Regions from separate parts of the Streptomyces sp. NPDC053755 genome, predicted to be linked through region 3. Evidence: riboswitches for the same ligand, from Rfam matches in the RefSeq annotation. Region 3 holds a riboswitch; each other region holds the start of a gene.
The links. A riboswitch is a leader RNA that binds a small molecule or an ion and turns the genes downstream of it on or off. The one in region 3 is predicted to bind thiamine pyrophosphate.
Positions count from the first base shown of each region.

Region 1: another riboswitch for thiamine pyrophosphate. It lies ahead of thiC (phosphomethylpyrimidine synthase ThiC); the one in region 3 lies ahead of thiO (glycine oxidase ThiO).
Region 2: another riboswitch for thiamine pyrophosphate. It lies ahead of AB0K65_RS26245 (thiamine ABC transporter substrate-binding protein); the one in region 3 lies ahead of thiO (glycine oxidase ThiO).

Region 1 covers NZ_JBFASK010000001.1:475,827-479,096, reverse strand. Annotated here, with positions in the region: gene thiC (phosphomethylpyrimidine synthase ThiC) at 1-1,655, opposite strand, end outside; TPP riboswitch at 1,649-1,794, opposite strand; gene AB0K65_RS02135 (YibE/F family protein) at 1,980-3,270, shown strand, end outside.
Region 2 covers NZ_JBFASK010000033.1:41,981-45,250, forward strand. Annotated here, with positions in the region: gene AB0K65_RS26240 (iron ABC transporter permease) at 1-561, opposite strand, end outside; gene AB0K65_RS26245 (thiamine ABC transporter substrate-binding protein) at 636-1,721, opposite strand; TPP riboswitch at 1,793-1,900, opposite strand; gene rlmN (23S rRNA (adenine(2503)-C(2))-methyltransferase RlmN) at 1,930-3,036, opposite strand.
Region 3 covers NZ_JBFASK010000023.1:29,219-32,488, reverse strand. Annotated here, with positions in the region: gene thiS (sulfur carrier protein ThiS) at 1-158, opposite strand, end outside; gene thiO (glycine oxidase ThiO) at 155-1,333, opposite strand; TPP riboswitch at 1,331-1,443, opposite strand; gene AB0K65_RS21815 (FAD/NAD(P)-binding oxidoreductase) at 1,630-2,844, shown strand; gene AB0K65_RS21810 (Rv2175c family DNA-binding protein) at 2,988-3,270, shown strand, end outside.

The DNA of each region.
Region 1 (3,270 bases), on a different contig from region 3:
TGCGAGATCTTCATCGAGCAGAACTTCGGACCGCACATGGAACAGAAGTGCGCGGTCTTCGCCGGCTCCGCGGGCAGCGTCTCGTCGTGGAACTCGCGGGCCGTGTCCGGGTCGAGCGCCAGGTTGAACTGGTCCTCCCAGCGGAACTCGAACCGCGCGTCCGACAGCGCGTCGTCCCACTCCTGCGCCCCCGGGTGCCCCTTCGCCAGGTCCGCCGCGTGCGCCGCGATCTTGTACGTGATGACACCGGTCTTCACGTCGTCGCGGTTCGGCAGGCCCAGGTGCTCCTTCGGGGTGACGTAGCAGAGCATCGCCGTACCCCACCAGGCGATCATGGCGGCGCCGATGCCGGAGGTGATGTGGTCGTAGGCGGGCGCGACGTCCGTGGTCAGAGGGCCGAGGGTGTAGAACGGCGCCTCCTCGCAGATCTCCTGCTGGAGGTCGATGTTCTCCTTGATCTTGTGCATCGGGACGTGGCCCGGGCCCTCGATCATCGTCTGGACGTTGTGCCGCTTGGCGATCGTGTTCAGCTCGCCGAGGGTCCGCAGCTCGGCGAACTGCGCCTCGTCGTTGGCGTCCGCGATCGAGCCGGGGCGCAGCCCGTCACCCAGCGAGTAGGTGACGTCGTACGTCGCCAGGATGTCGCAGAGTTCCTCGAAGTTCGTGTAGAGGAAGTTCTCCTTGTGGTGCGCCAGGCACCAGGCGGCCATGATCGACCCGCCGCGCGAGACGATGCCGGTCTTGCGGCGGGCGGTGAGCGGCACGTACGGCAGCAGCACGCCGGCGTGGACCGTCATGTAGTCGACGCCCTGCTCGGCCTGCTCGATGACCGTGTCCTTGTAGATCTCCCAGGTCAGCTCCTCGGCCCGGCCGTCGACCTTCTCCAGGGCCTGGTAGAGCGGCACGGTGCCGATCGGCACGGGGGAGTTGCGCAGCACCCACTCGCGGGTGGTGTGGATGTTGCGGCCGGTGGACAGGTCCATGACCGTGTCCGCGCCCCACCTGGTGGCCCACGTCATCTTCTCCACCTCCTCCTCGATCGAGGAGGTGACGGCGGAGTTGCCGATGTTGGCGTTGACCTTCACCAGGAACCGCTTGCCGATGATCATCGGCTCGATCTCCGGGTGGTTCACGTTCGCCGGGAGTACGGCCCGACCTGCCGCGATCTCCTCGCGGACGACCTCGGGGGAGACGTTCTCGCGGATGGCGACATACTCCATCTCCGGGGTGATCTCACCCCGGCGGGCGTACGCGAGCTGCGTCACCGCCTGGCCGTCGCGGCCCCGCCGGGGCAGGCGCGGGCGGCCGGGGAAGACCGCGTCGAGGTTCTTGAGTCCTCCCCCGCGCGGCGAGGTGTGCTTGATCCCGTCGTCCTCGGGGCGGGCCGGGCGGCCCGCGTACTCCTCGGTGTCGCCCCGTCCGATGATCCAGTTCTCGCGCAGCGGCGCAAGGCCCCGCCGTACGTCGGTGTCGATGGCGGGGTCGGTGTACGGCCCGGACGTGTCGTACAGCGTGACGTCCGTGCCGTTGGTGAGGTGCACCTGGCGGACCGGTACGCGGAGGTCGGGGCGCGATCCCTCCACGTACCCCTTGTGCCAGCCGGGCTTGCGCTCGTCCTGGCTGGTGGCAGGCGTGCGTGCATCCTGAATGGTCATGAGACCGATCTCCCTACGCCGGCATTACCCGGTAACAGGTTCGGCGGTCGGCGCAGCCTCTTCCCGTACGTACGTCATGCGCGCGTACGGTGATCAGCGCCCTCTCAGCCCGGTGCTCCGAGCTCCCGCGTGTGCAAAGGTGCCACCACGCTAGCGTCAACCCGGGCGTGCTGAACAGTGGGCCCCCGCCGTTCTTGCGATGATCGGTCGGTGACTTCCTCGCAGCAGACCCCCGGACCCCCTGGCAACGGCGACGGAAACGGCGGTGCCGGCGACGGGCGGAGCGACGGCCGCGGCAGGCACGGGCACGCGGAGCGCGGGCTCGTGGAGCCCGGGCACGACGCTGCCGGACACGCCCATGCGCATGCGCACGCCCATGGACCCGCCGCTCCCGTCTCCCGGCACCTGCGCAAGGTCATCGCCGCCGTCCTGATCCCGTTCGCCACCGCCGTCGTCGTCGGACTCGCGGTCCTGTGGCCGGGCGGGGCCCCGGCGCACGAGCGCACCGGCGTCGGCTTCGACCGGCAGACCGAGCAGGGCAAGGTCGTCTCGGTCGAGCGCGTCGACTGCAAGGACGTGAACGCCGCCCAGGTGCCGCCGACCGGCGACACCTCCACCCCGCAGGGGCGCGAGGCGGTCAACGCCCGGCAGGGGCAATGCGCGAAGGCCACGATCGAGGTCACCAGCGGCGCCGACCGGGGACGCACCTTCGTCGAGATCGTGCAGCCGGACGCGCCCCGGCAACTGAGCGAGGGACAGGGCGTGATCGTGGCGTACGCCCCCGACGCCCCACGCGACCTGCAGTATTCGGTGACCGACGTGGACCGCAAGTTCCCGATGATGCTGCTCGCCGGCATCTTCGCGCTGGCGGTCGTGCTCGTGGGCCGACTGCGCGGGCTGATGGCCCTGATCGCGCTCGCCGTGAGCTTCCTGGTGCTCACCCTCTTCATCCTGCCGGCGATCCTGCAGGGCTCGAACCCGCTGGTGGTGGCCGTGGTCGGCGCGAGCGCGATCATGCTCATCGCGCTCTACATGTGCCACGGCCTTTCGGCCCGCACCTCGGTCGCGGTGCTCGGCACCCTCATCTCCCTGCTGCTGATCGGGCTGCTGGGCTCGCTCTTCATCGGCTGGGCCTCGCTGTCCGGCAACACGGACGACAACACCGGTCTGATCCACGGCCTCTACCCGGACATCGACATGTCGGGTCTGCTGCTCGCCGGCGTCATCATCGGATCGCTCGGCGTGCTCGACGACGTGACGGTGACGCAGACGTCGGCGGTGTGGGAGCTCCACCAGGCGGACCCGCGCATGGGTCCGCGCGCGCTGTACCGGGCCGGTATCCGGATCGGCCGGGACCACATCGCCTCGGTGGTGAACACGCTGGTGCTCGCGTACGCCGGTGCGGCGCTGCCCCTGCTGCTGCTGTTCTCCATCGCCCAGAGCAGCGTGGGCACCGTGGCCAACAGCGAGTTGGTCGCCGTGGAGATCGTCCGGACGCTGGTGGGGTCGATCGGCCTGGTCGCGTCGGTGCCGCTGACCACCGCCCTCGCGGCGCTGGTGGTCTCCGCCGACCGCCCGGGCGCACCCGGTTCACCGGGCGGACCGGGCGCAGCTG
Region 2 (3,270 bases), on a different contig from region 3:
CAGCGCGGCCGCGGCGACGGCGGGGCCGAGGGCGGGCAGGGTCACGGTCCGCCAGGCGGTCCAGCGGGAGGCGCCGAGGACCCGGGCGGCCTCCTCCTGGCGCGGGTCGAGCTGGGACCACAGTCCGCCGACGGTCCGGACGACGACGGCGTAGTTGAAGAAGACGTGCGCGAGGAGGATCGCCCAGACGGTGGTGTCGAGGCGGACGCCCCACTGTTCGTCGAGGAGCCCGCCGCGCCCGACGAGGGCCAGGAAGGCCGTGCCGACGATGACGGTGGGCAGCACGAAGGGCACGGTGACGAGGGCGCGCAACAGCGCCTTGCCGGGGAAGTCGAAGCGGGCGAAGACGTACGCGCCGGGCAGGGCGATCAGCAGGGTCAGCGCGGTGGAGGCGAGCGCCTGCCACAGCGTGAACCAGAGGACGTCGAGGATCTCCGGCCGGCTCAATGTCTCGCCGAACCGGCCGAACTGCCACGACCCGTCCACCCGGATTCCGCGCTCGACGATCGAGGCGACGGGCCAGGCGAAGAAGAGCGCGAAGAAGGCGACGGGCACGGCCATCAGGCCGAGCCGCGCCGCGCTCCCGCGCGCCGCCCGGGCGGGCTTGCCCCGAGCGGGCACGTCCTCGGCGGGCTCTACTTCAGGACGAGTGACGACCACTGCTGGATCCACTGGTCACGGTTCTCGGCGATCTTCTCGGGCGCCATGGTGTGCGGCTTGTCGATCACCACACCGTGCCGGGTGAAGAGCGCGGGCAGGGTGGCGTCCTTGGCCACCGGGTTGACGAACATCTGGAGCGGCACGTCGTCCTGGAACTTCTTGGAGATCAGGAAGTCGATGAGCTTCTTGCCGCCCTCGGGGTTCTTCGCCCCGTTCAGGAGGCCCGCGAACTCGGTCTGCCGGAAGCAGGTGCCGGTGGAGACGCCGGTGGGGGCGGTCGCCGGCTGCGGCTCGGAGTAGAGCACCTCGACCGGCGGGCTGGAGGCGTACGACACGACCAGCGGCCGGTCGCCCTTGGCCTTCCTGCCGCCCGCGGATCCGGAGAACTCCTGGTTGTAGGCGAGCTCCCAGCTGTCGACGGTCTTCACGCCGTTGGCCTTGAGCTTCTTCCAGTAGTCCTGCCAGCCCGCGTCGCCGTAACGGGCTGCGGTGCCGAGGAGGAAGCCGAGGCCCGGGGAGGACCGCTCGGGGTTCTCCACGACGAGCAGGTCCTTGTACGCGGGCTTCGCCAGGTCGTCGAAACTCTGCGGGGGCGTGAGCCTCTTGTCCGCGAAGTACTTCTTGTCGTAGTTGACGCAGATGTCGCCGGAGTCGATCGGGGTGACCCGGTTCTCCTTGTCGACCCTGGCCTCGGGGGCGACCCGGTCCAGGCCCTTCGCCTCGTACGGCACGAAGATGCCGTTGTCGAGCGCGCGGGACAGGAGGGTGTTGTCGACGCCGAAGAAGACGTCGCCCTGGGGGGAGCCCTTGGTCAGGATCTCCTTGTTGACGGCCTCGCCGGCGTCGCCGCTCTTGAGGACCTTGACCGTGAGGCCGGTCTGCCGGGTGAACTCCGCCAGCACCTCCTTGGAGGCGTTGAAGGAGTCGTGGCCGACGAGGGTCACGGTCTTCGGGGCGCGCGCGGCGTCGCCCTTGTCGCTCGCGCCGCCGCCGCACGCGGCGAGGGTGGTGACGCCGAGCGCGCCGACGAGCGCGGCGGCCACCGTCTTCTTGGTGCTCACTGGAATTCCTCCTGGGTATGACCAGGAAGAGACGCGGCCCTGCCCACCCGAGGGTGGGCAGGGCGCAACAGCTCGAGTAACGACCGAACTTCCTACCCAGAATGACCTGGGCGAGGTTCAGAGGGTCTGCGGTCCGGTGACCGCACTCTCAGCGCTGTGGCGCTCCCCTGTCGGAATATGGAGATGTGTTCGACCTCAGACTACAAGGTCAGCGCTCCGAGGCCGCGAGCTGTCCACAGGCACCGTCGATCTCCTGCCCGCGGGTGTCGCGGACGGTCACCGGCACGCCGTGCGAGGCGATGGCCTCGACGAACGCCTTCTCGTCCTCGGGACGCGAGGCGGTCCACTTGGATCCGGGTGTGGGGTTGAGCGGGATCAGGTTGACATGGACGCGCTTGCCCTTGAGGAGCCGTCCGAGCAGGTCACCCCGCCATGCCTGGTCGTTGATGTCCCGGATGAGGGCGTACTCGATGGAGATCCGGCGGCCGGACTTCTCCGCGTACTCCCAGGCGGCGTCGAGGACCTCGCGGACCTTCCAGCGCGTGTTGACGGGCACGAGGGTGTCGCGCAGCTCGTCGTCGGGGGCGTGCAGGGAGACGGCGAGCCGGCACTTGAAGCCCTCGTCGGCGAAGCGCAGCATGGCGGGCACGAGGCCGACGGTGGAGACGGTGATGCCGCGCTGGGAGAGCCCGAGGCCGTCCGGCTCGGGGTCGGTCAGCCGCCGGATCGCCCCGACCACCCGCTTGTAGTTCGCGAGCGGCTCGCCCATGCCCATGAAGACGATGTTGCTGAGCCGCGCGGGGCCTCCGGGGACCTCCCCGTCGCGCAGGGCCCGCATGCCGTCGACGATCTGGTGCACGATCTCGGCGGTCGACAGGTTCCGGTCGAGCCCGGCCTGCCCGGTGGCGCAGAACGGACAGTTCATGCCGCAGCCGGCCTGCGAGGAGATGCACATCGTGACGCGGTCGGGGTACCGCATGAGCACGGACTCGACGAGCGTGCCGTCGTGCAGCCGCCACAGGGTCTTGCGGGTGGTGTCGTCGTCGCACGAGATGTGCCGGACGACGGACATCAGATCGGGCAGCAGCTCGCCCTGCAGCTTCTCGCGGGAGGCGGCGGGGATGTCGGTCCACTCGGCGGGGTCGTGGGCGTACCGCGCGAAGTAGTGCGTGGACAGCTGCTTGGCGCGGAACGGCTTCTCGCCGATCGCGGCGACGGCCTCCTTGCGCTCGGCGGGCGTGAGGTCGGCGAGGTGCCGCGGCGGCTTCTTGGCTCCGCGGGGGGCGACGAAAGTGAGTTCTCCGGGCTTGGGCATGGTGCTACCAGTGTCGCAGACGCGCGCTGGTGGCCCGGGGCGCCCAGGACCGCCTCGGCCCGTCTCGGGCCGCCTTGCCGCCGTGGGCCGCCGTGGGCCGGGTGCGGGCCGCCCTTGCCGCCGTGGGCCTCCGTGGGCCGTCCCCGGCCCCGTACCGGCCGGTGCGCGGCTCGGGACACCCGGCCCAGGTGGCGGCGCCTGCCAGGCCCGCGCGTGACCCCACCCCGTCGGACG
Region 3 (3,270 bases):
ACGGTCGCGGGCCACTGGCCGCGCGGCACGACGGTCTCGTTGACGGCCGCGGCCACCCCCGACGGCGCCGAGGTCAGGGTGGCCACGAGGACGTCGAGCGAGACGGGGCCCGCGAGCTCGCGCGGCTCCCCGTTCACGGACACGTTCAGCACGTTCATGCGGGCTGCTCCAGACGTACGGGAGAGAAGCGGCGGGGGGTGAAGGGGCGGGCCTCGTCCGGGAGCGTGCCGGTGGTCAGCACCTCCGCCATGGCGTCGCCGGTGACGGGGGTGAGCAGCACCCCGTTGCGGTAGTGGCCGGTGGCCAGATGGAGCCCGGGCAGCGCGCTCGGGCCCAGCAGCGGCGCGTTGTCCGGAGACCCGGGCCGCAGACCCGCCCGGGTCTCGGTGAGCGGCAGCTCGGTGATGCCCGGCACCAGCTCGTGCGCGTCGCGCAGCAGCTCGTACACCCCGCCCGCCGTGACGGTGGTGTCCCAGCCCAGCTCCTCACTGGTCGCCCCGACGACCAGCTCGCCGTTCTCGCGCGGCACCAGATAGACGTGGCTTCCACGCACCACGGCCCGCACCGTCCGGGACAGGAACGGCGCGTACGCGGGCGGCACGCGCAGCCGCAGCACCTGCCCCTTGACCGGGCGTACGGGCGGCAGCACCTCCTCCGGTACGCCGCCGAGCCGGCCGCTCAGGCTCCCCGCGGCCAGGACCACCTGCTCGGCGTCGAGAGGCGTCCCGTCCGCGAGTACCGCGCCCGCGGCCCGGTCGCTCACCACCGTCAGCCGCTCGGCGACGCTCCGGTGGAGGACCACACCGGCCCGCTCGCACGCGGCGACCAGCGCGTCGGCGAGCCTGCGGGGATCGACCTGATGGTCGCCGTCGACCCGCAGCCCTCCCCGGACTCCCGGCGCCAGCATGGGCTCCAGGCGACGGCACTCCCGCCCGCTGAGCCACTCCGACTCCAGGCCGCAGCGGGTCTGCAGGGCGTGCAGCTCCCGCAGGTGCGCCCGGTCGTCGGCGTCCAGCGCGACGGCGAGGGTCCCGCAGGAGCGGTAGCCGACGTCGTGGCCGGTGACGTCCCGCAGCTCGGCGACGAAGTCGGGATAGCGGCGCGCGGAGGCGAGGTTGAGGCCGAGCAGGGTCTCCTCGCCGTAGTGCAGTTCGGTGACGGCGGCGAGCATGCCGGCCGCGACCCGCGCCGCCCCGCCCCCGGGCTCCGGATCCACCAGCGCCGTCCGCAGCCCGCGCTGCGCCGCGCGCCAGGCCGTGACGAGGCCGATGATCCCGCCCCCGATGACGAGGACGTCCGAGGACGTACGGACGTGTGACGTACGTGATGGCATGGGCGTCCAGCCCCTCCCTTCGCCGGCATGACCCGGATCAGGTTCGTACGGTCGGAGGCCGGCCAGCCTCCCTCTCAGCCCGGTGCGTCCGGGCTCCCGCGAGTGCTCTACGTTGGCGGTCAGACTATCCCCAGCCGTCGGGGCCCGGTAAGGGAGCCTCCCGCCCGCGGGCGCCGCCCTCGGGAACGCGCGTGTCGGGTCGGGCCATCCGGGGCAGGCGGGCCGGGTGGGGGACCGGCCCGGCGCGAGGGAGCGGCCACCTTCCTGACGGCGCGTCAGCTGCGTAAGGTGATCGGGTGAGCGAGCAGAAGCAGGCACAGCAGCATGTCGTGATCGTGGGCGCCGGCATGGCGGGGGTGCAGACCGCCGTCGCCCTGCGCGAGCAGGGCTTCGCGGGTCCGGTCACCCTCATCGGCGCCGAGCCGCACCAGCCCTACGACCGGCCCCCGCTCTCCAAGGCTGTCCTTCTGGGCAAGGCCGAGGACTCGGCCTTCGACGTCGACTTCGAGGCGCTCTCCATCGAGCTGCGCCTCGGCCTCGAGGTCACCGGCCTGCGCGCCGGCGACCACGCGGTCGACACCGAGGCCGGGCCCGTGCCCTACGACGTGCTGGTCATCGCCACCGGCGCCCACCCCGTCACCCTGCCGGGCACCGAGGGCGTGCCCGGCGTCCACCTCCTGCGCACCCTCGACGACGCCGCGCGGCTCAAGCCCGTACTGGAGCGGCGCCACGACATCGTGGTGGTCGGCGCCGGCTGGATCGGCGCCGAGTTCGCCACCGCCGCCCGCGAGGCCGGCTGCGCCGTCACCGTCGTCGAGGCCGCCGACCGGCCCCTCGCCGGCGCCCTGCCCGCCGAGGTCGCCGCCCCCATGGCCCGCTGGTACGAGGAGAGCGGCGCCACCCTGCTCACCCGCGCGCGCGTGGAACGCGTCGAGACCGGCAGCGTCGTCCTGGCCGACGGCCGGCCGCTGGCCGCCGACGCCGTCGTCGTCGGCATCGGCGCGCGGCCCGCCACGGACTGGCTCGACGGCTCCGGCGTCGCCCTCGACGCGGGCGGCTCGGTCACCGCCGACGACCGGCTGCGCACCTCCCTGCCCGACGTCTACGCCGTCGGCGACTGCGCCTCCTTCCCCTCCGCCCGGTACGGCGAGCGGCTCCTCGTCCACCACTGGGACAACGCCCTCCAGGGGCCGCGCACGGTCGCGGCCGACATCATCGGCGAGACCCCCGACGTCTACGACCCGGTGCCCTACTTCTGGTCCGAGCAGTTCGGCCGCTTCGTCCAGTACGCGGGGCACCACACCACCACCGACGCGCTGGTCCGCCGCGGCGACTCCGCCGGGGCCTCCTGGTCCGTCCTGTGGCTCCGCGAGGGCGTCCTCGTCGCCCTGCTGGCCGTCGGACGCCCCCGTGACCTGGCCCAGGGCCGCAAGCTGATCGAGGCGGCCGCCCGCATCGATCCCGAACGGGCCACCGATCCCTCCGTGCCCCTGAAGGCGGCCGCCCTCTGACGAGCGCCCGCGAGGTGCCGCCCTCTGACGAGCGCCCGCCAAGGCCCGCCCGGGTCTCTCCCGGCCCGGGCCGGCCGCTCGTCGGGGGACACTCGCCGGGGCTCGACTTCCGACTGTCAGCCCCAGATGGCAGGCTTGTTCCCGTGACCGAGATTGACGCAAGAATCGATGCTCTCGTCCCCGCCTGGCTCTACCTCCCCGACATCGCGGAAATGCTCGATGTCGAGGTGACGCGCGTGCGGCAGCTGGTCAAGGAGGGCCAGCTCATCGCCGTGCGCCGCGGGGAGAACCGGGCGCTTCAGGTGCCCGCCGCCTTCATTCAGGGCGACAAGGTGGTCAAGGGTCTCAGCGGGACCCTGACGCTGCTGAAGGACGACGGCTTCTCCGACGAAGAGATGCTGGAGTGGCTCTTCACTCCCGACCCGA